DNA from 3 places in the Rossellomorea oryzaecorticis genome. Region 2 is predicted to be linked to each of the others. Evidence: predicted binding sites of a transcription regulator. Region 2 holds the regulator's gene; each other region holds the start of a gene.
The links. The regulator Rex, encoded in region 2, represses fermentation and respiration genes when NADH is low (regulators of the CRP and FNR family bind a similar motif). The targets are predictions, from matches to a motif close to TTGTGAAATATTTCACAA.
Positions count from the first base shown of each region.

Region 1: ACKA06_RS02585 (cytochrome ubiquinol oxidase subunit I) is a predicted target of Rex. The motif match lies at 6,316-6,333, and genes of this name have one in related genera.
Region 3: yumC (ferredoxin--NADP reductase 2) is a predicted target of Rex. The motif match lies at 3,516-3,533, and genes of this name have one in related genera.

Region 1 covers NZ_JBJOSA010000002.1:79,800-90,184, reverse strand. Annotated here, with positions in the region: gene ACKA06_RS02610 (Cof-type HAD-IIB family hydrolase) at 1-378, opposite strand, end outside; gene ACKA06_RS02605 (DNA-dependent RNA polymerase subunit epsilon) at 1,041-1,247, shown strand; gene rnjA (ribonuclease J1) at 1,252-2,919, shown strand; gene ACKA06_RS02595 (potassium channel family protein) at 2,983-3,645, opposite strand; gene ACKA06_RS02590 (cytochrome d ubiquinol oxidase subunit II) at 3,792-4,805, opposite strand; gene ACKA06_RS02585 (cytochrome ubiquinol oxidase subunit I) at 4,875-6,212, opposite strand; gene ACKA06_RS02580 (nuclease-related domain-containing protein) at 6,433-7,377, opposite strand; gene ACKA06_RS02575 (ABC transporter ATP-binding protein) at 7,781-9,604, opposite strand; gene ACKA06_RS02570 (ABC transporter ATP-binding protein) at 9,614-10,385, opposite strand, start outside.
Region 2 covers NZ_JBJOSA010000023.1:912-11,296, reverse strand. Annotated here, with positions in the region: gene groL (chaperonin GroEL) at 318-1,949, opposite strand; gene groES (co-chaperone GroES) at 2,004-2,291, opposite strand; gene ACKA06_RS18685 (CPBP family intramembrane glutamic endopeptidase) at 2,971-3,714, shown strand; gene ACKA06_RS18680 (YdiK family protein) at 3,711-3,917, shown strand; gene tatC (twin-arginine translocase subunit TatC) at 3,937-4,710, opposite strand; gene ACKA06_RS18670 (twin-arginine translocase TatA/TatE family subunit) at 4,729-4,896, opposite strand; gene ACKA06_RS18665 (redox-sensing transcriptional repressor Rex) at 4,951-5,628, opposite strand; gene ACKA06_RS18660 (ABC-F family ATP-binding cassette domain-containing protein) at 5,853-7,799, shown strand; gene tsaD (tRNA (adenosine(37)-N6)-threonylcarbamoyltransferase complex transferase subunit TsaD) at 8,085-9,101, opposite strand; gene rimI (ribosomal protein S18-alanine N-acetyltransferase) at 9,098-9,535, opposite strand; gene tsaB (tRNA (adenosine(37)-N6)-threonylcarbamoyltransferase complex dimerization subunit type 1 TsaB) at 9,510-10,241, opposite strand; gene tsaE (tRNA (adenosine(37)-N6)-threonylcarbamoyltransferase complex ATPase subunit type 1 TsaE) at 10,238-10,385, opposite strand, start outside.
Region 3 covers NZ_JBJOSA010000031.1:25,448-35,832, reverse strand. Annotated here, with positions in the region: gene ACKA06_RS20570 (DUF2225 domain-containing protein) at 1-526, opposite strand, end outside; gene ACKA06_RS20565 (HesB/IscA family protein) at 851-1,213, shown strand; gene ACKA06_RS20560 (SDR family oxidoreductase) at 1,269-1,910, opposite strand; gene ACKA06_RS20555 (hypothetical protein) at 1,991-2,203, opposite strand; gene yumC (ferredoxin--NADP reductase 2) at 2,277-3,275, opposite strand; gene ACKA06_RS20545 (NAD(P)/FAD-dependent oxidoreductase) at 3,727-4,944, shown strand; gene ACKA06_RS20540 (NUDIX domain-containing protein) at 5,353-5,835, shown strand; gene ACKA06_RS20535 (STAS domain-containing protein) at 5,866-6,642, opposite strand; gene ACKA06_RS20530 (YuiA family protein) at 6,961-7,086, shown strand; gene ACKA06_RS20525 (YuiB family protein) at 7,921-8,238, shown strand; gene ACKA06_RS20520 (3D domain-containing protein) at 8,453-9,154, shown strand; gene ACKA06_RS20515 (cobalamin-binding protein) at 9,200-10,003, opposite strand; gene ACKA06_RS20510 (divergent PAP2 family protein) at 10,014-10,385, opposite strand, start outside.

The DNA of each region.
Region 1 (10,385 bases), on a different contig from region 2:
TTTCAGGCTCCCCATGCTTTCTTCAATAAACCTGTGGTGTTCATGATTCGCTTTCATCGTTTCATGGTTCAAATGAACGACAGGATGTTCACTTCTTTTGCTGTCTTCAAGCAGTTCCTCCAGTTTTCCGACATCAAGAGGATTTGTATAGATTACCTGGTTTTCAAAAACGACATATTGCCCGTTGAACGAAACAAAGGACTCAATTCCGAGCTCTTCCCTTAAGCCCTCATACATGAAAGGAGCTCTGCCTGTCGCGATGGCTACATATATTCCATTATCCTGAAGGGTCTTGATTGCCTCTTTTGTCGCATCGGGAAGTTTTTTATCATGGTCAAGCAAAGTCCCATCTATATCAAAGAAAACGATTTTTTTCATGACTGATCTCCTTTTACCTCTTTTAAAATATTCGTTAAATAACGTAAACCTTTCAAAATCAATTGTCAAACTACTAGATCACACCGCCATTGCCATACTTATCCATGTAAGAGAATCTAAAAATTCCGTACACTATAAGTAAGACAATAGAGACGTTAGCTTGATTGCACCTTTACTTCATTGCACATTCTCGGTAAACTAATAATAAGGAGTGAGCCATATGTTAAAGAAGCTGAGGAAAAAGCTCTTAAAACAATGGAAAGATATTCTCAAAAGAAAAACAATCGCTTAGACTGACTCCCTTTTACACTAGTTTCTTGCAGATATAAAAGAATGTGATACGTTTAGGGACTGAGGCCAATTACGAGCACTTTTGTCGTCTCCTTTGGTTTCGGTCCCTCTCTTATTTACATGGATATATCACCAGTGGTTCTTCGAAAAACTTTATTTACTTGCAAGAATCCTTTATAATCAAAACATACATAATCAATACTATCATTGTAGATTACATTTTATTATTGTTTATTTATAGAAGACTTAAGGGAAGAATTACCCCTTGAATGAGAGGCAGGCTTGTGTCTGCCCTGCGGATATAGTTGATAACTTTTTTATCATAGATGAAAGTTAGATTTTTTGAAAACGGATAAGGAGAGAGAAAAAACATGATTTTCAAAGTATTTTATCAAGACAGTAAAGCTGAAGTGCCTGTTCGCGAATGCACAAATTCACTTTACATGGAAGCAGAATCAGAAAGAGAAGTACGCCTAAAACTTAAAGACAAACCTTACAACATCGAATTCGTACAGAAGCTAGAGGGCGCTTTTTTAGAGTACGAACAAGAACATCAATCTTTCGAGCTGGAGAAATAATCGGATGAAATTTGTGAAGAATGACCAAACCGCAGTATTTGCCCTTGGCGGTTTAGGTGAAATCGGTAAAAACACATATGGCGTACAGTTTCAAGATGAAATCATTTTAATCGACGCAGGGATCAAGTTCCCTGAAGATGAGCTGCTCGGTATTGATTATGTAATTCCTGATTACACATACCTTGTAAAGAACGCGGATAAGATCAAAGGACTCTTCGTCACTCATGGCCACGAAGACCATATCGGAGGGATCCCATATCTTCTGAGGGAATTGAATATCCCGATCTACGGCGGCAAACTTGCTCTTGGCCTTATTAAGAATAAACTTGAAGAACACGGTTTATTAAGAAATGCCAAGCTTAATGTCATCCAGGAAGATGATGTGATCAAGTTCCGTAAAACATCCGTCACTTTCTTCAGAACAACTCACAGTATCCCGGATTCTTATGGAATCGTCGTAAAGACACCACCTGGGAATGTCGTTCACACTGGAGACTTTAAATTCGACTTCACACCTGTCGGCGAGCCCGCGAACCTCGCTAAAATGGCTGAAATCGGAAAAGAAGGCGTGCTTTGCCTGTTGTCCGACAGTACGAATGCTGAAGTTCCAAACTTCACAATGTCGGAACGCAAAGTCGGAGAAAGCATCAATGATATCTTCCGTAAGGTTGACGGACGTGTCATCTTTGCTACATTCGCTTCAAACATTCACCGCCTTCAACAGGTGGTTGAAGCAGCTGTTTACCATAACCGTAAAGTAGCCGTATTTGGCCGCAGTATGGAAGCAGCCATCACCATCGGACAGGAATTAGGATATATCAGAGCACCTAAAGATACATTCATAGAACACAATCAGATCAATCGTCTGCCTGCCAATGAAGTAGCGATACTTTGCACAGGTTCTCAAGGTGAGCCGATGGCTGCCTTATCAAGGATTGCGAATGGTACTCACCGCCAGATACAAATTCAGCCTGGCGATACCGTCGTATTCTCATCTTCCCCGATCCCAGGGAACACGATCAGTGTAAACCGCACGATCAATATGCTGTTCCGTGCCGGAGCCGAGGTCATTCATGGACCTCTAAGTGACATTCATACATCAGGTCACGGCGGACAGGAAGAAATGAAATTGATGCTGCGCCTCATGAATCCAACTTTCTTCATGCCGATCCACGGTGAGTTCAGAATGCAGAAAATGCATGCCCAGCTCGGTGTCGATTGCGGAGTGCGTGAAGAAAACTGCTTCATCATGGATAATGGAGAAGTGCTTGCATTAAGCAATGACTCTGCACAAGTGGCAGGTAAGATCCCTTCTGGGAATGTCTACATTGATGGAAGCGGAATCGGGGACATCGGTAACATCGTATTGCGCGACCGCCGCATCCTTTCTGAGGAAGGCCTAGTCATCGTAGTCGTAAGCATCGATATGAAAGAATTCAAAATTGCGTCAGGCCCGGACCTGATTTCCAGAGGATTCGTTTATATGCGTGAATCCGGCGATCTCATCAACGAAGCACAGAATCTGATTGCCAAGCATTTAAACAAAGTACTGGAAAGAAGAACATCACAATGGTCTGAAATCAAGAATGAAATCACTGATACCCTGGCTCCATTCTTATATGAAAAAACAAAACGCCGTCCAATGATCCTGCCGATCATCATGGAAGTATAATATTAAAAAGGCACAGAGTGACTTCACTCTGTGCCTTTTTCTTTCATAGATAACCTCAAAATATTAAACTGAAAATACCTTCTTTTCAAATCGATTGATATCAGAATCCGCACCAATTACAATCAAGATATCCCCCACTCTGATTTCCTCGTCCGCCTGTGGAGAAACAATGATGTCACGGTCACGTTTAACTGCAACAATATTAATACCGTATCTGGCCCGTATGTCAAGGCTGCTCAGCGTATTCCCCGCCAGATGATCATTTGCGACAATTTCGACAATCGAGTGTTCATCTGAGAGTTCAAGATAATCCAATACGTTATTGGAGACAATATTGTGAGCAATCCTCCTGCCCATATCCCTTTCAGGATGGACAACCTGATTCGCCCCGATTTTCCTGAGGACTTTTTCATGATAGTCATTTTGTGCCTTTACGGTTATCTTTTCCACACCTATTTCTTTCAGCATAAGCGTTGTCAGGATACTGGACTGAATGTCATCCCCGATCGCAACGATCACATGGTCGAAATTTTTGATCCCCAGACTTTTCAATACCGATTCATCCGTTGAATCAGCCATAACGGCGTGAGAAGCAATGGACGAAAATTCATTGACCTTGTCTTCGTCCTGATCGATGGCCATCACTTCCATCCCCTGTTCGGTCAGCGACCGCACGATGCTTCCGCCGAAGCGGCCCAACCCGATTACCACAAATTCTTTTTTCATCTTCATTCCCCCAGATTTTCCAGTACCATACTACCTATATATTACCATGAAGTATATCGGAAATTCGATTATTGTCTTGAAAAAAGCGGAGAATCTCACAGACGTAAGGAATTCCCCGCTTTTTCTTTCAAACTATATAGAACACGTCATTTTTTACCTTTTACGTAGTCTGCATCAAATAAAAACAATCTCATCAATAAAATCAGTGAAGGAATCAGCAGCAAAAGCCCTGCCACGAATGCAATCACGAGCGCCATCCCCATCGTTGGATTTGTCACACTGGATTCAATCGTAATATAAGGCTTCAAGATATAAGGCAAGTGGGATGCTCCGTAGCCGAAGAATGCAAAGAAGAATTGAAACATCACAAGCACAAAAGCAGTTCCGAATTTCTTTCGTTTGTAAATCAAGAACGATGCCGCCAGGAAACTGAGAAGTGACAGCCCGAACATCCACCAGATATCAAGCGCATTTGTGAAGTGTTCCTGATTATGTTCCCTCAGTCCGACAAATACTAAGAAACTTGCAAGGATAGTAGGAGGACTCCAGAATAACGAAAACTTCCTCAATACCTCCCTTGAATCCATATCCCCCGCCCGATCTGCGTAGTAAGTCAAAAAAGCCGCACTAATAAACAACACTGAAACAATAGACAATACGACTACTCCCCAGGAATAAGGACTTGTAAACAGTTCTCCAGCCAGGAACTCCACCTTCCCGTCCGTGACCTTGAGGAAACCTCCTTCTGAAATCGTCAAAGCTGTAGAAAGCGACGCGGGAATCAATAATCCTGTTGCACCATAAAGAAAAAGATAAATGATATTTTCCTTGGAACCGTAATTATTGAACGCATAAAAGCTCCCCCGTATGGCAAGCAAAATAATTGCGATGCTCCCCGGGATCAAAAGTGCTGTCCCGTAATAATAGGCTGTATCCGGAAAGAAACCGACAAGTCCCACAAAAAAGAATACAAAGAAAACATTCGTCACTTCCCATACAGGTGACAAATACCGGCTGATCAACTCATTCAATGTATGCTCCTTATTCTTCAACCTTCCATAAAAAGCAAAGAATCCGGCGCCAAAATCGATGGATGCCACTATTAGATAACCATAAAGGAAAATCCACAAAACTGTGATCCCCACTATTTCCAAACTCATAGCCATTCCTCCCTCTCAACACCCTTACCAGCCCCTTTCATTTCGTTTCGTTGAAAAGGCTTGTCAGGGTTATTTTGTACGTTCAGGAAATCGTTGTTCTAACTCCGCTTCCGCCGGTTTATTCTTGAACATCTTAATTAACACTACAACACATAGAATACCGAGCAGAATGTATAATCCTACAAATAGTGCGAACGTCAAGCCAACACCGTCTGCCTTTGTCGCTGCGTCCGCAACCTTCATGTATCCTCGTAAAATCCAAGGCTGGCGGCCGACCTCCGCATAAATCCACCCGAACTCAATGGCCAGCATGGCGAGCGGACCGCTAGCAACAATCCCCCATAAAAGCGGCTTATTCCATTCATTCCGCTTTTTCCATTTCCAAAAGAGAATGAACAAACCTGAAATGAAAATACTGAAAAATCCTATAGAGACCATGCCATCAAATAAATAATGAATCCACAACGGCGGTCTTTCATCTTCAGGAGTTTCATTCAATCCGATTACCTCATGTTCAAACGAACTCCCTGCCAGAAAGCTGAGGAATCCAGGCAGCCTGATCTCTTTATGAACCTCATTGTTTTCATCCAGCGTACCGAATACAATCAAGTCGGCATTTTTTTCAGTTTCGAAATGCCATTCTGCTGCAGCAAGTTTTTCAGGCTGATACTCTGCAAGGAACTTTGCAGATAAATCCCCTGCCAAAGCGGTCGCAAAGGCAAAGATAAGGGCAGATACCATCGTTAAACGCAAAGCCTTTTTGTGATACTCGCTACCCTTCTTTTTTAAAATCGTAAAGGCCGTGATACCTGCCAAAATCAACGCTGAAGTCAAGTATGCTGTAGTCAGAACATGAAAGACTTTTGTAGGAGTCGCCGGGTTCAGCATGGCAGCTATCGGGTCGATATTGATCGCTTTCCCATTACTGAGTTCAAATCCCTGCGGTGTATTCATGAACGCATTGACTGTCGTAATGAACAAAGCAGAAGCAGAAGATCCGATCATGACCGGAATCGTCAACAGCCAGTGAATCCACTTATTCTTAAAACGGTCCCACGTATATAAATAGATTCCTAGAAAAATTGCCTCAAAGAAAAACGCAAATGTTTCCATAAACAAAGGCAGCGCAATAACCTGTCCGGCAACCTGCATGAAAGCCGGCCAAAGCATCGACAGCTGAAGACCTATCGCCGTGCCCGTGACTACCCCAACAGCAACCGTGATCGTAAACCCGCGCGCCCATCTTCTTGCCAATAAAGTATAATGAGGATCATTCCGCTTGATTCCCATGAACTCGGCAATCGAAATCATTATCGGTACACCTACCCCGATCGTTGCAAAAATTATATGAAACGCAAGGGTGGTGGATGTCAGCATCCTGCTCAAAATCACACTATCTAATTCCATAATTATATCCCCCTGACAGTTAATAGCGAATACTTACTATTTATCACTTAATGGTTATTATAAAACCTATCAGTAAGTTTGTGAAGTGTTGAACATGTATATTTTGTGACATATTTCACAAACTTTTGTTTGGCTTTAGTATAGATTGGTTTTTGGGGTTGGGCAAGGGATTGGTTTGGGGAATGCTCCCTTGCCGTTTTAATTATTTATTAAAGGAAAGTCAATTTGGTTGAGAATACTTAGTCCCTATCCCTGATCCGCTTGAAATAAAAGCCATGGACTTTAATAGATATTGAGCGAGGCGGGGCGATGAGATTTGGAGGAAGTCCCTGGCGTCATGATTTGTAATTTCAGGACCCATGAGAAGAAAATAATCATTAAATGCCTGCATATGGGCTCTTTTATCATACGATCCGCATGGAGCACAAAGCCAGGAAGCCTTATTTCTAACCATCGAAAATTCTTTACATCTCGTGCACTGAATACCTTTAATGTAATCGACTTGGAATTTATTAATTGGATATGGCCGGTGCTCTTTTAAGAGCATTTTTGAAGTGCGTCTCAATTCCTTTTCTTCGATAAAGTGAGAATTGGAGGTATTCATTAGTTCCTGAATTTTAGGAAGGAGGTTTTCTATCCTCAACACTTTATGAACTACTTCTGTATCGTGGGGAGATGCTGAAAGTATTGACGAGGGGTTTGTAAAAACAACCAAAAACTCTATGGGAAGGCTGGGCAGCTTCATTTTCTTTAACCAGTTCTTCAAGTGAATCTTGTATTTTTTACACTGAGCGATTGGACTGGGGAAAGCCGTTATCTCTCCATTAATTGTTCTTTCTATTTGACCGAATTCAGGGGAGATTTTAATCCGGCCTGAAATATTTTTAATCTCAAGGATGAGAGCCAAATATTTCGTCAGTATCAATGTATCAATCTGAATATAGGTACTGCCTGTTTGCAGGCATAAATCATGAATAATATAAGTATCCTTTGAATCTATAATACTTAACAATCGGTCTACTCTACATTCACCAGAGTAGCCTGCACGTGCTTTCAATAGGGATTTTTCTATTTGGGGGCGAAGATCTGATAGCGGCGGGAGTCTTTTTAATGCAGCTTCGTTATATAGGATCGTTTCGGGGACGGGTCTTTCTCTGAGTATCACTTTTCCACTCCTTTGTTTATAATTTTTCACTTACTTGTTTTCTTTTCTCCATACAGGTACCAATACCCTTTATTATTGGTGAATTTAGTTTGTTTTTAATTGAAATCCGCCTGAATAAGGCGGCCAAATTAACGTACTTCAACGATATTGTAGGAATCAGTGAGTTTGTCGGATGCAATAAACAGGGAACTTTGCGTTATCAACAAAATTTGGGATTTACCAACGTTTTTTCCGAATTGCCAACAAAAATGAAGCTGGTATCAACGTTTTTCAGGGTTTACCAACAAAAAACAGGCACTTACCGACAATTCGACACAATCCATCAAATTCCGCGACACCACTGCTCCATTCAAAAACCCCACACCAAAAGTGCAGGGTCCCCCAATTAATATATCGAATGAAACTACATAGCATCCAACATCCTAAACTGTGATTTCACCAATTCGTAATAATCGCCTTCTTGTTCCATGAGTTCATCATGATTGCCGGATTCTTTGATCTTGCCGTGTTCCAGTACAAAGATGTTGTCGGATTCACGGATGGTCGATAGACGGTGGGCAATGATGATTGCCGTTCGTCCTGCCAGCAGTTTTTTCAATGCGTTTTGAATCTTGACTTCAGTTTCTGTGTCGATGGAAGCTGTGGCTTCATCCAGGATGATGATTCGCGGATTTGCCAGCAGGGCGCGGGCGAACGACAGCAGCTGTCTTTCTCCGACGGATAAGACGTTTCCTCGTTCTTCAACTTCCGTTTCGTAGCCGTCTGAGAGTTTCTCGATGAATTCATTCGCTCCTATGGCTTCTGCAGCTGCGCGGACTTCTTCATCCGTGGCGTCCGGTCTCCCGAAGCGGATGTTATCCTTGATCGTTCCCGAAAAGATAAATGTATCCTGAAGTACAATGCTGATTTGGCTGCGCAGGCTTGCGACGGTCACTTCACGAAGATTGACACCGTCAACCTTTACTTCTCCTTTAGTAGGATCGTAGAAGCGGCTGATCAAATTCGCAATGGTTGTTTTACCCGAACCGGTGTGCCCTACCAGTGCGACGGTCTGTCCAGCCTTCATTTCAAGATTGATGCTCTTCAGGGCTTTTCTCTTATCATCATAAGAGAATTCCACATCTTCAAATTGTATTCTTCCCTTGATATCATTCAACTCGATAGCATTTTGTTTTTCATTGACAATAGGCTGCTCATCGAGAAATTCAAAGATACGTTCGGAGGATGCCATACCGATAAGAAGCTGATTGTAAACCTGCCCCAGCCTTGAAATCGGTTCCCAGAACATCCCCAGGTAGAATGCAAATGAAACAAACTCCCCAAGTTGCAGTGAGCCTCCCTGGATAAGATGTACCCCATACCAGATCAGCACTGCTGTACCTACGGCATTTGTCAATTCCACCATAGGTCTGAACATCGCATTTTTCTTTGTGGCTGTTTTCCAGCTGTCGTACGTTTCTGTATTCACTCCATCGAAGAAAGCCATGTTTTCTTTTTCCTGGGTGAATGATTGAGTGACACGTATCCCCTGTATGCTCTCATTCAAATGAGAATTCAGTTTAGCCTGCTTGATCCGCACGTCTTGCCAGGACCTGCGGATTTTTTTCCGCAGGCTGGTTGAAATGAAGAACATGATCGGAAGAATGACCATAACGGCCAATGTAAGTTCCGGACTGAGCGTAAACAGGATCACAATGATCCCGGCAAGCAGGATGATGTCCATCAGCAGGTTGATGACCCCGTTCGTGAACAGTTCCTGAAGGGAGTTGATGTCATTCATGATCCGGACAAGGATCGAACCTGCCGATCGCTGGTCGAAGAAGCGGTGTGAGAGCCACTGTACGTGACTGAACAAATGCTTCCTCAAGTCATATATCACACCCTGCCCGAGCTGGTTCATCCAGCGTATCCGAAGGACATTGGCGATATAATTGATGACATAGAGTCCGGCAATGATGCCGACCAGTGTAAAGAGAAGTGTTCCATCCTTCTGCCTGATCGCTTTGTCAAGCGTGTATACACCAATCAGGATCGGGATGATCAGCCGGATCGCGGTTGTAATCAATACGGTGACGATCGACAGGGGAAGCAGTCTCTTTGAGTATGGCTTTAAATAGGTCAGCAAACGCCAGAGTTGTTCCCAGTTGAAGGGTTTGTCGATTGCCTGGTCGGTCGAATAATGAAACCGGCTTAAGACATTCTTATTCACTTTCGTTTTCTTACTCATTCCCCTCACCTACCTTCCTTGTGCCTGGAGTATTTTTTTTTGGTCTTTGTATTGAATATCGTAAATGCGCTGATATGGTCCATTGTTTTTGAGCAGGAAGTCATGCACGCCACGCTCGACGATTTTTCCATTTTCCAGCACGAGTATCTCATCGGCATGCTTCAATGAAGAAATACGGTGTGCAATGATGAAGGTCGTTCGGTCGGACATGACATTTTTGAGTGCCTTTTGGATTCTGAATTCTGTTTCCATATCCACTGCACTGGTTGCATCGTCAAGGATCAGGATCGATGGGTCGGTACAGAGCGCGCGTGCGATGGCAATTCGCTGTTTCTGCCCGCCGGACAGGCCGAGTCCCCTCTCCCCGAGTCTTGTATCATAACCATCAGGAAGCTCGGTGATGAAGTCATGCGCCTGTGCCATCTTGGCTGCTTCAATGATGTCTTCCATCGACGCTTCGGGACGGCCATATGAAATGTTCGCCTTGATCGTTGATGAAAACAGGAATGACTCTTGAAGTACAACCCCGATATTGTTGCGAAGGGATTTTAAAGAGTAATCATCCAGCGCCTTTCCATCAATTAGTATTTCGCCATTAGTAGGTTCATAGAATCGGGTCATTAACTGGGTGATACTCGTTTTACCTGATCCGGTTCCCCCGATCAGCCCGATGACTTTCCCGCTTGCGGCTTTAAAGGAGATATCCTCCAGGGCTGCTTCATCATGTTCTGTATAGTTTAAGGTTACGTGATTGAATTCCACTTCACCTTTCATCCTGTCT
Region 2 (10,385 bases):
GAATTTACGCATCCTGCTTGAACGGGAGAATGGATTTATTATCGAAAATGAAAATTTTATTATCGATAATTCAATTGAAAACCAACATTTTATTATCAAATCTCAAAATGCCATTTTTAAAAACATTCTCTTATTATTGATTCAAATTACTTATCATCACCTTTTCCCGATTTATTATCGAAACTCATAAGTTGTTATCGGTGTTGTCCAATTAATTTTTCCCCAATAAAAAAACTCCCATCAGTTCTAAACTGATGGGAGTTTTTCATGATTAGCAGCTTGTTTAAGACAGCTAATCAAAGGGTTGAGGGGGCAGATTACATCATGCCGCCCATTCCACCCATGCCGCCCATATCAGGCATACCGCCGCCAGCATTTTCTTCAGGAATGTCTGCAACTACTGCTTCAGTAGTCAAGAACATTGCTGCAACGGATGCTGCGTTTTGAAGTGCGGAACGAGTAACTTTTGTTGGGTCAACGATACCTTTTTCGATCATGTTCACCCATTCGCCAGTCGCTGCGTTGAATCCTACACCCACTTCTTCTTTCTTCAGGCGTTCTACGATGATAGAACCTTCAAGTCCTGCGTTGTGAGCGATTTGACGGATTGGCTCTTCAAGTGCGCGAAGCACGATGTTGATACCAGTTGCAACGTCTGCGTCAGCTTCGATTGAAGCGACTTTGTTGTATACGTTCACAAGGGCAGTACCACCACCGGAAACGATACCTTCTTCCACTGCTGCGCGAGTAGAGTTCAATGCGTCTTCGATGCGTAGTTTACGCTCTTTAAGCTCAGTTTCAGTTGCAGCACCGACTTTAACGACTGCAACACCGCCTGCAAGCTTAGCAAGGCGCTCTTGTAATTTTTCTTTATCGAATTCAGAAGTAGACTCTTCGTGTTGAGCACGGATTTGGTTCACGCGTGCTGCAATCTTTTCTGGATCTCCAGAACCTTCTACTACTGTTGTGTTTTCTTTTGTTACGACAACTTTAGCAGCACGGCCCAATTGAGTCACATTTGCAGATTTAAGGTCAAGACCTAAATCTTCAGTAATGACTTCACCGCCAGTAAGGATGGCAAGGTCTTCAAGCATTGCTTTACGACGGTCACCGAATCCAGGAGCTTTAACAGCCACTGCATTGAATGTTCCGCGAAGTTTGTTTACTACTAGTGTTGCAAGTGCTTCACCTTCAACATCCTCAGCAACGATCAACAATGGCTTGCCTTGTTGAACCACTTGCTCAAGAACAGGAAGTACTTCCTGGATGTTGCCGATTTTCTTATCCGTGATCAAGATGTATGGATTCTCAAGAACCGCTTCCATCTTGTCAGAGTCAGTTACCATGTATGGAGATGCATATCCGCGGTCGAATTGCATACCTTCCACTACATCAAGCTCAGTTGTGAACCCTTTGGATTCTTCGATCGTGATGACACCATCGTTACCAACGCGCTCCATTGCTTCAGCGATCAATTGACCGACTTCTTCGTCAGCAGCTGAAATCGCAGCAACCTGAGCGATTGAATCTTTGCCTTCGATCGGTTTTGAAATAGCTTTTAATTCTTCAACTGCAGTTTGAACCGCTTTTTCGATCCCTTTACGTACGCCTACAGGGTTAGCTCCCGCCGTTACGTTCTTAAGACCTTCACGGATCATTGCCTGTGCAAGAACCGTTGCAGTTGTTGTACCGTCACCGGCAATTTCGTTTGTTTTGCTAGCTACTTCAGCAACAAGTTTAGCACCCATGTTTTCGAATGCATCTTCAAGTTCGATTTCTTTAGCAATTGTTACACCGTCATTTGTGATAAGCGGTGAACCGTATTTCTTCTCAAGTACCACGTTGCGTCCTTTTGGTCCAAGAGTTACTTTTACTGCGTTTGCTAATTGATCTACCCCGCGAAGCATGGAACGGCGTGCTTCTTCGCTAAATTTAATATCCTTAGCCATATTCAAAGTCCTCCTCTTATTGTTTAAAGTATTGTTTTATTATCAGTTAGTTAATTATTCGCCAACAACAGCCAGAATGTCACTGTCACGAAGGATCAGATATTCTGTGCCTTGGTATTTCACTTCTGTACCAGCATATTTACTGAAGATGATTCGATCGCCGACAGACACTTCAAGAGCAACGCGCTCACCGCTGTCAAGAACGCGACCTGTACCTACAGCAACAACTTTACCTTCCTGCGGCTTTTCCTTTGCGGAGTCCGGAAGAACGATACCGCTTGCTGTTTTTTCTTCTGATTCGACTAGCTCGATAACGACGCGATCACCTAGTGGTTTTAACAAGTGAAACAACCTCCTTGAAATTATGTAAATAGTTTATTTATTAGCACTCGTTCGTCGCGAGTGCTAACACAATTATTATAATAATTAATTCGTTTTCATTTTGCAAGAGTCCTGCTTAAAATTTTTTTCGTCATTTTCCTCCTTTTTTCACACCTCTCTATACTATGTTGGGGTTTGTCTTTCTATTCCTGTCTCTTTTTTAAAACTGATCCTTTGAGTTATCCTCAAGCAATGTATGAAAGGTTAAATAGACCGTTCCTTTCCGCTGCAGGCACAAGATTCCCCGGGGAGGAAGTCGAGCCTCTAGCCGCCGGAGCTGGAAAAGTCTCGACTTTTCCTCTATATCCCGTCGGAGTCAAGTGCCTTCCGCTCCAATCCACTCTGTTTTTTACCTTATTCCAACTTGACTGCTTCTAAATACATATCAAAAGCTTATTCTTAACTAATATCAGCTGTTGGTTGGAGTGCAAGACGAAGACTCCTGCGGGAAAAGCGAGTTAGGTGAGACCCCGCAGGAGCTTTAGCGACGAGGAGGCTCACCAACCGCCCGCGGAAAGCGAAGTTTTGCACGGAAACCAACAGCGTGTTAAAGCAACTAACAACAAATAACCCTACCATTTGAACAGTCGAGCAATTATTAGTAGAATTGAACAAGATGACGATTAAAGGAGACGTAACGTTGAAAAAACATTTTGGATATATATTGATCGCGTATATTGTGATGCAGCTTTCGAGTATTGTCGGGGTCCCGCTCCTTTATAAGATCGGGACGGATGTGATGGGCGAGCCTGCAGACCAGGTGAAGCAGCTTGTACCGGGTTACTGGCTAGTGATCAGCTTTACACTGACCTTGATTGTCGTTTGGAGCATCCTGCGGAAGAGTGAAACAAGCACCCGGCTTGAAAGAAGTGCTCCCCTCAATGCCGGCAGTTCGATCGGCTGGGCGATTGCAGGGATATTCATCGCTTTCTTCGCACAGTCCATTGCGATTCAGATTGAGTATGCACTCGGCATTAAGATGGGCTCGGAAAATACGCAGATGATTATCGGGATCATTGAAAAGGTTCCCGTTTCGATGCTTGTTGCCGCCGTGATTGGACCGATCCTTGAGGAGATCGTGTTCAGGAAAATCATTTTCGGCGTCCTGTATGAAAAGATGCATTTCTTCTTTGCAGCATTGATCAGTTCCGTCATTTTTGCCCTTGCGCATTTTGAACCGGAACATGTCATCCTGTATTCGGCCATGGGATTCACTTTTGCGTTTCTATATGTAAGGACAAAGAGAATACTCGTGCCAATTTTTGCTCATGTCGCGATGAATACATCTGTCGTGCTGATACAATCTATCTATAAGGACGATATTCAGAAGATCATGAAAGAAGCAGAACAAATTCAAGGATTTATTGGAGGATTATTTTCATGAGAAGATCACCGCTTTTCTCTGGAGTGATCTATCTCCTGCTCGGAATACTTTTCACATACTTTGCAGTACAGAATGTAAGAGATGATGGTTGGGGATTTTTCACTTATATGCTGGTCTTTCTGGCCACCCTTGATTTCGGGTCTGGACTCAGGATGATCATGATTCATTTCAAGATCAAGAAACAAATCAATAATAAAAAATAAGGATTGATCCCCGCGGGGATCAATCCTTATTTATATCTTCATATTGTTCGATTTCAAGCTTCTGTTCCGCTTCCAGTACCTTTTTATATCCGATCTTTGAAATCCAGATGCTGATTTCATAAAGGATGAATAAAGGCACGGTCACCATCAAGTGAGAGATGATGTCCGGCGGCGTGATGAAGGCTGCAATGATGAAAAGCGCAAAGTAAGCGACCTTCCTTGCTTTTGCCATCACCATAGGGGTGATGATCCCAAGCCTTGTCAAAAACAGCATCACGACCGGCAGCTGAAATAAAAAGCCGAATGGAATCGTTATTTGAAATAAGAAATGAAAGTACTCATTGATACCGATGACCTGCTGAATCTCGAGATTCTCAGATAGTCCCATCATGAACTTCACCACATAAGGAAACAGGATGAAGTACGAAAAGGACAACCCTGCAAGAAATAGAAGGACCGACACCGGTATGTAGCTGAGCGTTACCTTTCTTTCCCGTTCATAAAGACCGGGTGAAACAAATGACCATACCTGATAAAGGATGACCGGCGACGTGATGAGCACGGCGATGAAGATGATCATCTCCATGTAAATTTTAAGCGGATCTGTCACCCTGAATGCATTCATGGTCATCTCTTTTGCTTCATCGGCATGCTGTAAATATGTGATCAGCGGACCTGCAAGGAAGAAGCCTGCGATGACCGCCAACAAGAAGAAAACGACTACAATCATGAGTCGTTTTTGCAATTCTCCTATATGCTCATACAATGTCATTTCTTTCTGACTTTGACTCATGGCGTTCATCCTACTCTATTACTTAGCATCTTTTGATTTATCGTCATCATCTGCTAAGCCTTTTGTTGCATTTTTGAACTCACGTAAAGTATTTCCGAATGCTTTTCCGAGTTCCGGCAATTTCTTAGGGCCAAAAATCAGTAAAGCAACAATAGCGATTAATACGAGGCTACCTGGACCTGGCATAATGAGACACCTCCTCTTTTACATCTCTATCATATCGTAAATCATATGAAATGGCTATTCCGATATGATTCCATCTTGTGACATTTCCGTGTCATCCTCTGAATAATGTTTCAAAAAGTATACCAGTGACTGCAGTTCCACTGCCAAATCAATATGATGGATGCGGATATGATCCGGCACCGTCAGCCTTGCCGGTGTAAAGTTCAGGATCCCCTTGATCTTTGAGGATACCAGCCGGTCTGTGATGTTCTGAGCAGAAGAAGCCGGCACTGTCAGGATCGCCACTTCAATATTCTGATCTTCGAGCTTCTCTTCAAGGTCATCCAGGTGATAGACCGGAACATCGCCGACCTGTGTCCCAACTTTGGACTCATCCACTTCGAACGCCATCTCGATCTTCGTATTATTGTTTTTTATAAAATTATAATTGAGAAAGGCGGTACCCAGATTCCCGACCCCGATCAGCACAACCTTTGTCAGTGCATCCTGATCAAGCGTCTTTCTGAAAAAAGAGAGAAGATAGTTTACATTATATCCATAACCCTTTTTCCCTAATGCACCGAAATAGGAAAAGTCCCTGCGGATCGTGGCAGAATCAACCTTCACTGCTTCACTCAATTCCTTGGAAGACACCCTCTGCTTACCCGATGAGTATAAATTCTTGATGAAACGGTAATAAAGCGGCAGCCGCTTCGCCGTTGCCTGTGGAATTTTCGTTGTATCCTGATTCATTTCGTATTCCCCCACATCTATTCAAAACCTCGTTACGTTGGACACCCGCCAGTCTGTGAACGCTTCCAAAATAACAATTAATCTTTTTCTCACGCTCTCCTACCCATCATACACTATATTCTATCCTATATGTGTGAAGATTAATAGTCATTCCTGGACATGTATCATTGCCGTTCTCCTCACAAATACGGTACACTAGCACTATGAAACAGAGGTGAAACGTCATGATTCTACTACAAGTGAATCAACTTAGCAAAAACTTTGGTGCAGATAATATCTTATCGAACATCAAACTTGAAATACAGACAAGGGACAGGGTTGCACTCGTCGGCCGCAACGGCGCCGGGAAGTCCACTCTTTTAAAAATAATCGCCGGCCAGCTTTCATATGATGACGGTGAAATCACCAAGCCAAAAGGCGTATCGATCGGTTATCTCGCCCAGAATACGGGCCTTGAATCCGAGCTTTCGATCTGGGAGGAAATGCTGACTGTCTTCGAAGATCTGCGAGCTCAGGAAAAACAGCTCCGTGTTCTTGAAACAAAAATGGCAGATCCGTCCGTTTATGAAAACGAGGAGCTGTATCAGCGGGTTCTGAAAGAATACGATGAGCTTCAGGTCAGCTTCAAAGAATCAGGGGGCTACCAATATGAAGCGGATATCAGATCCGTCCTTCACGGATTGAACTTTGCCGACTTCGACTATGATACTAAAATCTCCACGCTGAGCGGAGGACAGAAAACCCGTCTAGCACTAGGGAAGCTGCTCCTGACAAAGCCGGATATCCTGATCCTCGATGAGCCGACCAACCATCTGGATATCGAAACCCTCTCCTGGCTGGAGACTTACCTTCAGAGCTATGAAGGGGCTGTCCTGATCGTTTCCCATGACCGTTATTTCCTGGACAGCGTCGTCAACCAGGTCTACGAAATCTCGCGCAGGCGGAGCAGGAAGTACATCGGGAACTACAGCAAGTATCTTCAGCAGAAAGCGGAAGAATACGAAAAAGATGTCAAACTCTATGAGCGCCAGCAGCAGGAAGTCGCAAAGCTCGAAGACTTCATCCAGCGCAACATCGCCCGTGCCTCCACGACCAAGATGGCTCAGAGCCGCCGAAAGAAACTCGAGCGCATGGATTTGATGGACAAGCCGCTCGGTGATGAGAAATCTGCCACCTTCTCATTCGATATCGATCGCCAAAGCGGAAACGATGTGCTCAAAGTGAATGACCTGTCGATTGGATACGAAGCTCAGGACATCATCTCGAGCCACATCGACTTCTCCGTAAAAAAAGGAGACAGCATCGCTCTCGTGGGACCGAATGGAATCGGTAAATCCACCCTGCTGAAGACACTTGTGGATAAACTCAAGCCGTTAGCGGGAGACTTCAAGTTCGGATCGAACGTCTCAATTAGCTACTACGATCAGGAGCAGGCCGACCTTTCATCGAATAAAACTGTTCTCAATGAACTTTGGGATGAATATCCGATGAAAAACGAGAAGGAAATCCGGACTGTACTCGGAAACTTCCTGTTTTCAGGGGAAGATGTGCTGAAACCTGTCTCGACTTTGAGCGGAGGCGAAAAAGCAAGATTAGCACTTTCAAAACTGATGATGGAAAAAGGCAATGTCCTCATCCTTGATGAGCCGACGAACCACCTGGATCTCGACAGCAAAGAAGTACTTGAAAATGCCCTGATCGGTTATCCCGGAACGATTCTTTTTGTTTCACATGACCGTTACTTCATCAACCGGATCGCCACCAAAGTGCTTGAACTCTCGAAAAATGGTTCCACCGAGTACCTCGGCGATTATAACTATTATGTAGAGAAGCTCCAGGAACAGGAAGAACTTGCGGCTCTGGAACAAATAGAAAAAGGGCAGCCTGCACCTGGTGCGGCCACCCAGCAAAAGCAAAATCATAAAATTGACAAAGAGGCTAAGAAACTCGAACGTCAGCGCCGTAGAAGAGTCGAGGAAATCGAGACACGGATGGAAGAACTTGAAACAGTCATTGCAGAACAAGAAGAATTGCTGTGTGACCCCGTCATCTTCCAGGACCACGAAAAAGTCCAGGAGATCAACGACAAGTTGAACTCTTCCAAGGAGGAACTCGATGAGCTCCTTGAAGAATGGACTGAACTCGAGGAACTTCTCCAAGAAGAACAGTAATCCACAGGTTTGAGTGAATTCACATCACTCAAACCTTCTTTATTCCACATGGATATCCACATGTCGAATGTTGACGAAACGTTGTTCTTAGAAGTTTTCCACATTATCCACAGATAAATCCACAGTTATACACAATTCTACATTGAATTACCCATATCTTTTTCACAAGGTGTTCACATCTTATCCCAAGTTATTAACAAATTATCCACAGACTGTTGATAAAACGTATGTTCCCTAAAAAAAAGCCCCGACAAGGTGGATGCACCCCATCGAAGCTTTACCAAATCAAAAATCCTCAATATCCAAACCAGGATTGGCGTTCATCGCCATATCCCCTCTTTTGCCTTGCTCAAACAATACAGTACCTGCGGCAGCAATCATCGCGGCATTATCTGTACACAGGGATAACGGTGGAATGACAAGCTCTGGATCCAGTTCCTTGAACGCTTCTTCCAAAGCAGCCCTCAGCCCTTTATTGGCAGCCACTCCTCCTGCCAGCAGCAGTTGTTCCACTTTATACTCATTCACAGCCCTTACCGTTTTTGTAACCAGTACATCGATTACACTGGCCTGGAAGCTTGCGGCAAGATCTTGTGGATAAATGGTCTTGCCTTTTTGCTTTGCATTATGAAGCGTATTGATAACGGCAGATTTCAACCCGCTGAAACTGAAATCATATGACCCTTCTTCGAGCCATGCACGCGGAAGGTCAAGCACCGGCTCCCCTTCATGGGCCAGACGGTCGATATGAGGACCTCCCGGATATGGAAGGCTCAACGTTCTTGCCACCTTATCGTAAGCCTCTCCTGCCGCATCATCGCGCGTTTCGCCGATGACCTCGAAAGAACCGTGCTCCTTCATCAGCACGAGCTCTGTATGTCCCCCTGAAACGACAAGCGACAACAGTGGGAACTTCATTTCTTCCACCAAACGGTTTGCGTAGATATGCCCCGCGATATGATGGACGCCGACCAGCGGCTTGTTATGAGCAAATGCAAGAGCCTTTGCAGCATTCACCCCGATGAGCAATGCCCCCACTAAACCGGGTCCTTCCGTGACAGCAATGCAATCGATCTCTTCCATTGTCATTTCTGACTGTTCCAGTGCCTCTTCCAGCACCAGAGTCACCTGCTCCACATGGTGACGTGAAGCGATTTCAGGCACCACACCGCCGAATCGCTTATGGCTTTCTATTTGGGACGAAACGATATTCGCCACGATCTCCGTACCATTTTTTATGATGGCCACGGCTGTTTCATCACAACTTGTCTCTATTCCTAACACATACGTATCTTTTTTCATAGATTCACCCACATCACTAAAGCATCTTCTTGATTATCTGAATAATACCGTTTCCGGATACCGCCGTCTTGAAAACCCATCTTTCGATATAACCCCTTCGCTGCCTCGTTGCTCACCCTGACTTCAAGTGTCATCACTCGGGCTCCGACCTGTTTGGCAATCTCCATGATCCTCTTCATGAGCGCTTCACCAAGTCCTTTCCCCCTGTAATCAGGCAGGACCGCGACATTCGTGATATGCGCCTCATCCACAACAAGCCAGACTCCGCAGTAACCGGCTATACACTCCCCGTCCTCCACGACGAGATATGTAGACAGGTGATTTTGTTCTATTTCGTTGTAAAAGGCCTCACGGGTCCACGGAATACTGAACGAACGATGCTCGATTTCCATCACTGCATCCAAATCATCAACCGTCATAAATCGAATTTCCATATCCTGAACGATCCTTTTTCTTTTGTGCCTCTAACCATTTCACTTCAGCCTCAGCCAGACGGATATAATTAGGAACGACTTCATGAGCCGTCTTTTCTTCCATTTGCGCACCTATAAAAGCAAGCTCTGAAGGACGTGGATTATGGCTCACGAAAGGAGCGATCCTCGCCTGATCTCCCAGCACTTCTTTTATAACAGCCTCATGAATGCCGACATCGTTTCCGACAAATAAAATCTCCCCGTCATACTCTTTCAGCTTTTCCACCCAGTCAGCGAGCAAGAGATTCCGGTCTTCTTCAATCTGCTGGATCGTATCTCCTTCAAACTTATACAACCCTGTATATACCTGCCCTCTTCTTGCGTCAAAGATAGGTGAAATATACCCATTAAAATGGCGGCCGGAAGAAGCGAGCACCGCCAGACTGGATACTGGGACCAGCGGTATATTCAGCGACCAGGCAAGTGTCTTTGCCATCGTGACCCCTATTCGGACCCCAGTATACGAACCGGGTCCATTCGCCACCACAATCTTCGTCAGCTCTTTCGGTTCCGTCTCACACTCTTTCAAAAGCTGCTCAACGGCAGGCATGGCCCTTACAGAATGATTTCTCTTAAAATTGGTGATATACTCACCAATCACTTTTTCTTCATCAATTAACGCAACCCCAAGAGGATAGTTCGAGGTATCGATCGACAATATCTTCATGAAACAATCTCCTTACATAACTCATAATACCTTTGCCCGTAAGGCTTTAACACAATTCTCCTGGTCGTGTCGCCTTCCCTGTAAATCGACAGGTTCAACAATTCACCCGGCAGCTGGTCTTTAATCAAATGAGCCCATTCGACG
Region 3 (10,385 bases), on a different contig from region 2:
GAAGTTTCGTTTCGGACATGGACGTTCCTCTGAAATCATCGCTTAAATAGGACTCGATATATTCATGGGTGGCAAGATTGATGAATCTTCTTTCCTGGTCTGATTGATTGATTTTTCGGTACAGCCACGCTGTCCGCAAATAGAGTCCGGCGATCGTGATTTTCTTTTCCTTTTTGATCAAGGCACAATACGCAGCGAGCTTATACGTTTTGATTGCCTCATCGATGGTACGGATACCTCCGTAGTCCTGGGGCTGCCAGTGACGGCTGATTTTTTTCTCGAGGTCTGTTTTTAAAACCTGGACGATATATTTGCTGAATTCATCGGTAAAAGAGAAGCCGCATCGGGGGCATACGGATACATTGTAGAGTAAAGGGTTGATTTCATCAGAACCGTATACAGGGCAGAAGTCGCTTTCATGACCTTTCACTTTGACGAACCGGGAGCGGATTTTGGTGGTGGAATAGGAATGCCTGCATGCAAGGCACTGGATTTTTTTATCGTAGTAAGGAGTTACTTCAGTCATCAATCTCACCTCAGGAAAGGGACTATTTTCCTTATTATACCTTGTTTTATGTGGAGAGGACTAGTCTTTTCTTCAGGGATCTGGCTGATTGTTGGGTATTTTTACTTAGTGAGAGGGCGGGGACTCGGTGCCTGGCAGGATCAGGCGTTTTTGAGCCAGGCCTAAAGGGTTGATTTGAGCCAGGCACCACATCCCGGGAACCACCAGCAAATGAAATTTTTTCAGAAGGGGCAGATGTCATTCACATAGTTCCCATCGGTTGAGTAGTAAAATAGAAAGGAGTATACTAATAAGTAAGAAGAGAAAAGGTTGGAGGTGTAGTGAATGAGTGAAGTTGTAATTCTTACGGAAGCTGCTGCCCTTCAGATTAAAGATATGATGAAGGAACATGATGAGGCAGATGCCATGCTTCGCGTATCGGTTAAAGGTGGAGGCTGCAGCGGCCTTTCATACGGAATGGGTTTCGAACACGAGGTGCAGGAAGGTGATGAAGTCCTGGAACAGTTCGGACTGAAGCTGGTTGTTTCAAAGGAGGATGCTCCCATTCTAAACGGTACAAAAATTGATTATAAGCAGTCCATGATGGGCGGAGGCTTCACGATTGATAATCCGAATGCCATTGCTTCATGCGGGTGCGGATCTTCGTTCGTGACGGCAACGAATAAAGGAACGCCTGAGAACTGCTAGAAGATAAATAAAGAGGACCCTCCGATTTATTACGGGAGGGTCCTTCTTTTTGTTTTTATAACTTCTTTAAAGCTTCTTCAACCGGTGTTTCACCGCTCAATATTTCAATTACCTTATGGTTCGTCTCTGGCGCAGTTAACGATTCCACCAGAACTTTTGCAACATCTGCACGGGGAATGTCACCGCTTTTGTCTTCTATTGAAGACTGTGCGATTATTTTTCCTTTTGCCTCATCATGGGTCAGGGCACCGGGACGGACGATCGTATAGTTCAGTCCGCTTTCTTTAAGGTGTACGTCTGCATCATGCTTCGCATTTAAGTATACACCCATGCCTTCAGGTGCGTTTTCCGGCTGGTCGGCACCCATCGAACTGAGCATGATGAAACGTTCGATGCCTTTTTCCTTTGCGTAGTCGACCGCTTTTTTTGCACCTTCCTGATCGATTGCGATGGTTTTGTCTTCTCCGGTTTTACTTCCGCTTCCTGCAGCGAAGATCACCGCATTCACGTTTTCAAGCGCATAAGAAAAGTCCTGTTCAAGATCGGCAACAATCGGTCTGGCACCGAGCTCCTCCATATCTTTCGTCTGTTCCGATTTACGGATCATCGCTTTGGAAAAGTGTTGTGTGCTGTTCTTCAGTTCTTTCAATACCAGTCGGCCTGTATGGCCGTTTGCTCCAATAACAAGTACATTCATCTTTATTCAACATCCTTTGTAAGATTTTTGCCTTTATTATTGGTCTACCCATTCCTTGCTAAAATAAACAAACGGGTAGGTTACCCATCTGGATTCTCTATTTTCTGTCGATGATTTGAGTCGATCACCAGCTCTCCGACTCCCATTGCCATCAGTCCATTGAGAAAGCCGAAAAAAGTATAAATAAGCTCATTCCCGCCCGAACCTGAAGTAAATACAATCATCATAAATCCAATAAAGCATAATGCTGCTGTAAGCATTCCTAAAATATAGAGTGTCCGTCCTATAAACATATCATTTACCTCCTTATAATATTTTTTATAAATGAAAAAGATCCAGGCCTGATACCTGGATCTTCATTGCTCATCAATCCGTAAACATCGATGTACTGTGCATTGGCTGTACCCGTGCTTTTGGATCCATGTAGGCTTTTGCATTGTTGACGGCGGTAGGGGCTTCACCAAAGCCGCTTGCGATCAGTTTTACTTTTCCGTCATACGTCGAGATATCCCCGGCTGCGTAAATTCCTTCTATATTTGTTTCCATCCGGGAATTGACGACGATGGAGTTTTTCTCGATTTCGAGCCCCCAGTCCTTGATGGGACCGAGAGAAGAAACGAATCCGAAGTTGACGATCAGCTCGTCGATATCCAGGATTTCCTTTTCATCCCCGCGGACTTCTTCAAGGATGATCTGATGGATTCTTGATTCGTCCCCCACGATTTCAGCAGGGACAAATGGAGTCTTGAGTTCGACAGATGAATTGTGCAGATTCTCCACACTGTGTTCATGGGCACGGAATTTATCCCTTCTGTGGATGAGATAGACCTTTTCTGCAATCGGTTCAAGCATGAGTGCCCAATCGACCGCGGAATCCCCGCCGCCGCAGATCGCGACTTTCTTTCCTTTGAATCTTTCCATATTATCCACGAAATAATGAAGATTCTTTCCTTCATATTGCATGGCATTTTCCAGCTCAAGGCGTCTCGGTTGAAAAGCACCATTTCCGGCCGTGATGATAATGGTCTTTGAATAGTGAACTTCTTTATCAGTAGAGAGCTTGAAGCATCCGTCTCCCTGTTTTTCCACACTTTCAACTGCCTGCTCCAGACAGATCGTGGTTTCGAACTTGGCCATCTGTTCCTTTAGGTTGTTCACAAGGTCCTGTGCTTTTACCTTCGGGAAACCGGCCACATCATATATGTATTTTTCGGGATAAAGGGTGGATAGCTGACCGCCCAGTTGGGGCAGACTCTCGATGATCTTCACTGAAGCTTTTCTCATCCCGCCATAGAAGGCAGTGAATAACCCTGTAGGGCCTCCTCCTATGATTGTTATATCGTAAACCTTTTGGTCTTCCTTCAAGTAGATCCCTCCCAAATTAAGTTACATCTCTTTAATTTATTCTATCATAAAGATATCAATCCTTCCCAAAATTTAGATTGTTTTTTGGAATGTTCAGTTATTAACGAGGGAGGTATTGTCGCAATTTTCCCAAGAATGATTATTTATCCGTAATACCTTGAAAAGATGGGGTAAAAAGAATATTATGTAATGTAGACATATTGTTAAGAATTTATGACAATTCTCGCGGTCTGAAATAGTACGTGAAGGATGTCACAAACTTATTTTTTGTTTTTATTTTTTCTTTATTCATTACTTTCTGTTCTGCAGAAAAATCCCGTTCCATTTGTTTTTGGTTCCTTCAAAAGGGGAAAGAGATAGTAGCAGCAGATTGACGGGATAAAAAAGACTGATGTGGAGGACTCTAAGAGTATCCTACGCAAATACAATCAAAAAGGTGGATGTGATTCAGTTGAGAAAGCCAAGAATCGTTGTTTTAGGTGCAGGTTACGGCGGGCTTATGACAGTAACTCGTCTTCAGAAGCAATTGGGTACGAACGAAGCGGAAGTCATCCTTATTAATAAAAATGACTACCATTATGAAACAACATGGCTGCATGAAGCTTCTGCAGGGACTCTTCATCATGACCGTGTACGCTATGACGTCAAGGACGTTGTGAATACAAGCAAAGTGAATTTCTTACAGGCAACTGTTGATGACATCAAAGTTGAAGAAAAGAAAGTCCTTACAAGCGAAGGTGAAGTGGAATTCGATTACCTGGTCGTTGCACTAGGTGCAGAATCTGAAACGTTCGGCATCCAGGGCTTGCATGAGCATGCTTTCATGATTGCGAACGTCAATTCTGCCCGTCAGATCCGTGAGCATATCGAACTTCAATTTGCCACATATAAGAATGAAGAGGTGCCTAAAGACGAGCGCCTGACAATCGTTGTGGGCGGCGCAGGCTTCACTGGTATCGAATTCCTTGGTGAACTTGGTAACCGCGTTCCTGAGCTTTGCAAAGAGTACGATATCGACCGTTCCAAAGTGCGCATCGTATGTGTTGAGGCAGCTCCTATGATCCTTCCTGGATTCGATCCGGAGCTTGTTAAATATGCACGTGCCACACTTGAGAAAAAAGGCGTTGAATTCCATATCGGAACACCGCTTAAGGAAGCAAAAGCAGGCAGCGTCCTGATTGCTAAAGGCGAAGATGAAGTGGAAGAAATCAAAGCCGGAACAATCGTATGGGCAGCAGGTGTCCGCGGTAATCGCGTCATTGAAAAAGCGGGTATTGAAAACATGCGTGCACGCGTCAAGATCAACAAGGATCTTCGTGCGCCTGGACATGACAATATCTTCATCGTTGGAGACTGCTCATTGATGATCAATGAAGAAACGGAACGCCCATATCCTCCGACTGCACAAATCGCGATGCAGCAAGGAGAAGTGTGTGCCCGTAATATCGCAGCCCTTCTTCACGGTAAAAATGATCTTGAAGAATTCACTCCGGATATCAAAGGTACAGTATGTTCACTTGGTGAAAATGACGCAATCGGCGTTGTGTACGGCAAGAAACTTACAGGTACGAAAGCATCATTCATGAAGAAGGTAGTAGACAACCGTGCATTGTACATGGTTGGCGGACCTTCACTCGTATTCAAAAAGGGTAAATTCAAATTCTTTTAATATGAAGTGAAAAAAAGCAGAGCGGAAACCCGCTCTGCTTTTTTTCATTGTTTCATTGTTACGATGCTGGGTTTATCAACGTTTTTTGGTTGGTTATCAACAAAAAGAGGTTTTATCAACGAAAATTCATTTTTATCCACAAAAAATCAAGTTTCTCAACAGATTTCATAGATGTTACCGACAATTCTAAAAAATCGACTAATCCCTCGCGCTTCCAGCGTGCTGCCCTTCAGCTGCATCAAAGCCAATACTTGAACCCGGGCCTGGCTCGAAATAGGCATTCTGAGACAAGTCCACGGGGCATCATTATATAGCCCTTCCTTCCTGAATATCCACTCATGACTTTTATATCTTCCCATCCTGTAGTACCTTAAAAGAAAGAGAAAGCGACAGGAAGAGGAGGAGCAGATGAAAAGGGGAAAAGTATGGCTGGCTGTTGCCGGACTCGTTATAGATAAAGAAGGAAATTGGCTTGTTGTTAAGAAGAGATACGGCGGATTGAAAGGCATGTGGTCATTGCCGGCCGGGTTCGTCAATGAAGGAGAGACAGTGGATGAAGCTGTCATCCGCGAGGTCAAAGAGGAGACGGGCCTCACAACGACCGTGAACGGCATCATCGGGGTGCGTACGGGTGTAATCGGCAATGAAATCAGTGACAATATGATCATCTTTCATTTAAACCATATCGAAACTGATCAAATAGAAATAGAAAAAAATGAATTGTTCGATGTGCAGTGGAAATCACCGAATGCTTTAATGGTTGACGGGAAAACGTCGGTGATGATTCATGAAATGTTGAAACAGGGTGACTTACTGCAGCGTCACCAGGCTATAGAAGGACTGGATCCAGGCGAACAGTTTGGGTATACAAGTTATAAACTGTTTATGTAAAAAGGTGATGGAGGCATTTTGGTGCTTCCATCACCTTTTCTCATTGGTTTCGCTGTCCAATTTGGACATGATATATTTGAGTCCGACATTTGAATGACTGAACGTAACAATATCTTTAAACTCACCGATCCGGATGGCAAGTTCGGGAGTGATACCAACGATGATGCATTCGACCCCGATCAATTTCAGGCAATCGTATAGGTTTTGAAGATTTTGCCTGATGCTGTCATCAAACCTGTTGATCCCGCTGAGACTGATCATCACAAATTCGACGCCTCCCGAGACACACTCCTCAAGTACCGTGCTGATTACCTTTTCTCCCCGCTCATGGTCGAGCTCACCTTTGAGCGGCAGCGCGATTGTCTTGTCCCATATATGCAAGATGGGCACAGACAGCTCCTCAATCATGGTTTCCCTTTTCTTTTCTTCTTCAGCCTTAGTGGTAACATCCATAAGCATGACCATATAGCCCTCTACTTGACCTGAATGGGCTGCACTCGCGATGGGATTGATGACAATATCTGCAGCAAACTTGTTCTTGATAGTGATCCTTGCCCGATGCGTTTCCTGAAGTCCAGTCATGATCCTGCGTTGATACTGCGGCATCCTGTGAAACTCGTCCATATTCATTCCGATGATTTGATCAGCACCCACCAGGCCGAATAGCGGGGCAATGACTGTCATGGACTTGACGGCTGTTGCATTCATCCATGTGACGTTATAATCCTTGTCGGCAATAATGATATTTTCTCCGATGCTGTTTAAGGCATCAGTACTTGTAATAGTGATAGGAATGGAACAGTTCATTTTGGTACGCCACCTTGTTTCTGCGATTTATACAAGTATTTCTAATACAAGTATATAACAAACAAGAAAAATGTAAAACGTAATGGAGAAAGAGGGGATTGGACCACTGGGAAAGCCTTAACATTCAGGCAAGCAAACACGTTAGTGTGATTTATTTAAAAATTCAGTAAATTATATGAAAAAGCGAGATAATAAAAGATAACAAGCAATGTTTTCGCTTTCTTAGAGGTACATCCCCTAATATGTCCCTTTTCATTGGAAAGGATAGATGATATATTATCAGAAAATTATAAAAACAAACCCAAAGGAGAGGGAATCATGAGAGCTACTGCAAGTACGAAAACAAAATTTTGTCTATACTGTTCAGGAAAAGGATACTTTCAGTTAGTGTTGGGTGGTTCTGAAACTTGCCCTTGCTGCGGAGGCAGCGGGAAACAGAAATAGAACTATACGATTAACTTATAAAGAGGCTGGAACAGAAATTTTTAGAATAAATAAACCCCAATTTATTTGTCTTAGCAGGCAAATAAATTGGGGTTTTTGTTTGGACTTAATCTGGTATGTAGGTTCTCCCCAGCGGTTGATTGAAGTCTGCAGGGCTTAGAGGCACATGACATAAGCCTTTGATCAAAGGCCTTCCGCTTTTTTAATAAGCTACTCTTCCCGCAGGAGTCTTCGTCTTGCCTACAAGCACAAAAGAAATGGACCGGAAAAGTGCTTTTTTTAGGTCCGATCATCTCGATATTGGCTTTTTTTGGTAAGTGACGGAAAAAATCATGAAATTCGAAGATTATTCCGCAGAATTCAAAGATTATTGCCAGGAATTGAAAGAAAAAATCCAGTTTTCGAAAGATTACGGGGCAATATTAAAAGATTCCCCCAATTCACTCCGTTCCGCAGGCTGCATTATAGCGCTCCTTGAGCCAAAACGCTGAATACACCTAATAAAGTGAGTGCAACCATTCGTATACTGCGCCAAAAACACCTCTAACCTTCGTCACCCTCAAAAAAATTGATCAGGAGTTCTAGGGACCAGACGCCGGAGCTGGAGAGGATCTGCCACCAGAACCAGGAGGCTCACGGGCTACCCGCGGAAAGCGAAATCTTGCACGGAAATCATTAGCGGTGTATAGAGTCTGATTCAAGATATTTCACTAATCTTTTTACTGAAATGATCTGGAATTTTGTTGATTTTGTGAATACCTCTTCCAAAAGATTGACGCTTTCATAAACATTGAGTACACTAAACTTTAGTGTTTATGGAGGTGCAGACGGTAAATGCCTATACATGTAATGATCATTTCGATGCTTCTGTTCCTGGTTCTGTTTTTTGGAATCGGTTTTTTGCTTAATATGTTATTGCGTATGACATGGATCATGGCGGTCATCTATCCGCTTGTTGTCATCTTTATTGTAGACGATGTCCGTTTTATAGAATATTTCCGGAACGCAGGTGTTTCATTTTCCGACTTGGGAACGAAATTAGGCAATTTGGCTTTGGCTGATCTTTTGATCTTGGGAAGCGGCCTGACTGGGGCTGTCCTGTCGGGGATTGTAATGAGGATATTGAGAGCAAAAGGATACAGAATGTTTTAATTATCTGCCGTTTAACCGAGCTACCGGGTTGAACGGTTTTTTGTATGTGTTAAAGGCTTTGCAATCTCTAGAAGGAGTTTTCATCACTATCGATTTTACCTTGGGAACAAAAAACCTATTATTTTCCAAAAAATGAAACTATTCGATTTTTTTATCAATTTATGAATAAATACCAAACCCTTGGGGAAGGAATAAGGGTGGGAGGAGTGAATTCATGAATTTGGTAAGAAAATGGACGAAACGAATCATAATGGCCGGTTTATTCACACTGGCTTTAGGCACCACCTTTCAATCGGTATCGGGGGTGGAAGCCCAGACATTTAAATCATGGCTGAATGAGAATCATGGGCATCAGTCAGAAAGCTATTCGGAAAATCATAAAACAAATCATATATCTTTGTCATTTAAATTTTTGAAGAGACTGGCAGGTGCAAAGACCTTGATCTCTTCGAAACCTGTTGTGGGGAAGGCTCCAACGCTTGAAGAATCGGTTAACTGGGAACAGTATCCGAAGAACCGGGTGGTGGCAACAGGCTATACTGCCGGGGTGGAGTCCACTGGGAAAAATCCGGGACACCCCTCGTATGGAATTACATATTCGGGAGTAAAAGTGAAACGGGACCTCTATTCAACGATTGCAGCAGATACATCCGTCTATCCGATCGGGACGATCCTATTCATCCCTAACTATGGGTACGGGGTTGTGGCGGATACAGGCAGCGCGATCAAAGGGAACCGTCTCGATTTGTATTACGATACCGTGGACCAGGTTTATAACGAATGGGGAAAACAAACCCTCGATGTGTATCTCGTTCAAGTGGGATCGGGAAAACTGACCGAAGAGGAACTGGTGAAACTGAACAGCAACGAATCCATGCAGGTGTTCAGGCAACAGATATTATCAACAAAGGAATAATAAAAAGCTCGTATTCAGTGAAACTTCTGAGTACGAGCTTTTTTCTTATGTGTCATATTGAATATCCAAACCTTTGTATACTTCAGGATGGAGTTCTATCGCAAGCTTCAGGGCCCCTTTTAATAAAAGGGGGGACGGCCTGCAGTAGAGTGCTTCTTCAAGTATGAGAATCCGATTTTCTTTTACCGCTTTCATCGTATCCCACTTCGGGCGCTTCTTCACGATTCCGGGGTTAACCCGTTTCTGCTGTACGCCGACCCAGGCAAGGCAGATATAATCGGGCTCACGGTTCCTGACGTCTTCCCAATCGGTCTGGACGCTGGCAAGATCCACATCGTTGAAAACATTCTCAGCCCCTGCCATCTCACTCAGTTCCGTAAGCCAGTTTATTTTACCCGGAGTGAAAACGGGCTTTGGCCACCATTCCCAGTACAGGGTCGGAATGCTGTCCACAGTCCTGCTCAACCGCTTCAGTTCTTCGACCGTATGTAAGAAGGTATGATGCTTTTCACCCGCGGTCTCCTCTATTCCGCATGCTTTTCCGACCGTTAAAAGGTCCTCCGCAATATCATTGAAGCTTTGAGGGTTCAGAGTGATATGGGGGATTTCCCTTCTATCCAATTCTTCGATATTCTTTTCCATGCCGGGTACGCTTAATGAGGATAAGACAAGATCCGGTTTCAGCGACTGCAGCTTATCCATGTCAATGGACAAGTCGGGGCCGAGCTTTGGAAGAGAGCGGACCTCCCCGGGATAATCGGAAAAATCGTCCACCCCGACCAGACTGGATGTAAGGCCGAGATAATCAATGATTTCAGTATTGCTGGGGCAAATAGAGACAATCCTCACCGAATCACTCCTACATAAATAATAAATAGTGCAGAATAAGGGTCAGGACGATTCCTGAAAGTCCGCCGAAAAAAACTTCGATCGGTTTGTGTCCAAGCAGTTCCTTTAACTCTTTCCTTTTTTCCTGCTCGGGTTTATTCTGCCATCCTTTGGCTTCGGTCATGAACCGCTGGAAGTCCACCGTCAGCCGGTTCAACACGATGGCTTGTTCGCCTGCCTGCCTTCTGACCCCTGTCGCATCAAACATCGTGATGATGGCAAAGATCGCCGAAACGGCAAAAATGGGGGAGGAAAGACCGGTTTCCAATGCAACGCCTGTTGATAAAGCCGTTACTGCGGCAGAGTGGGAGCTCGGCATTCCGCCTGTAGAAGTGATCAATGA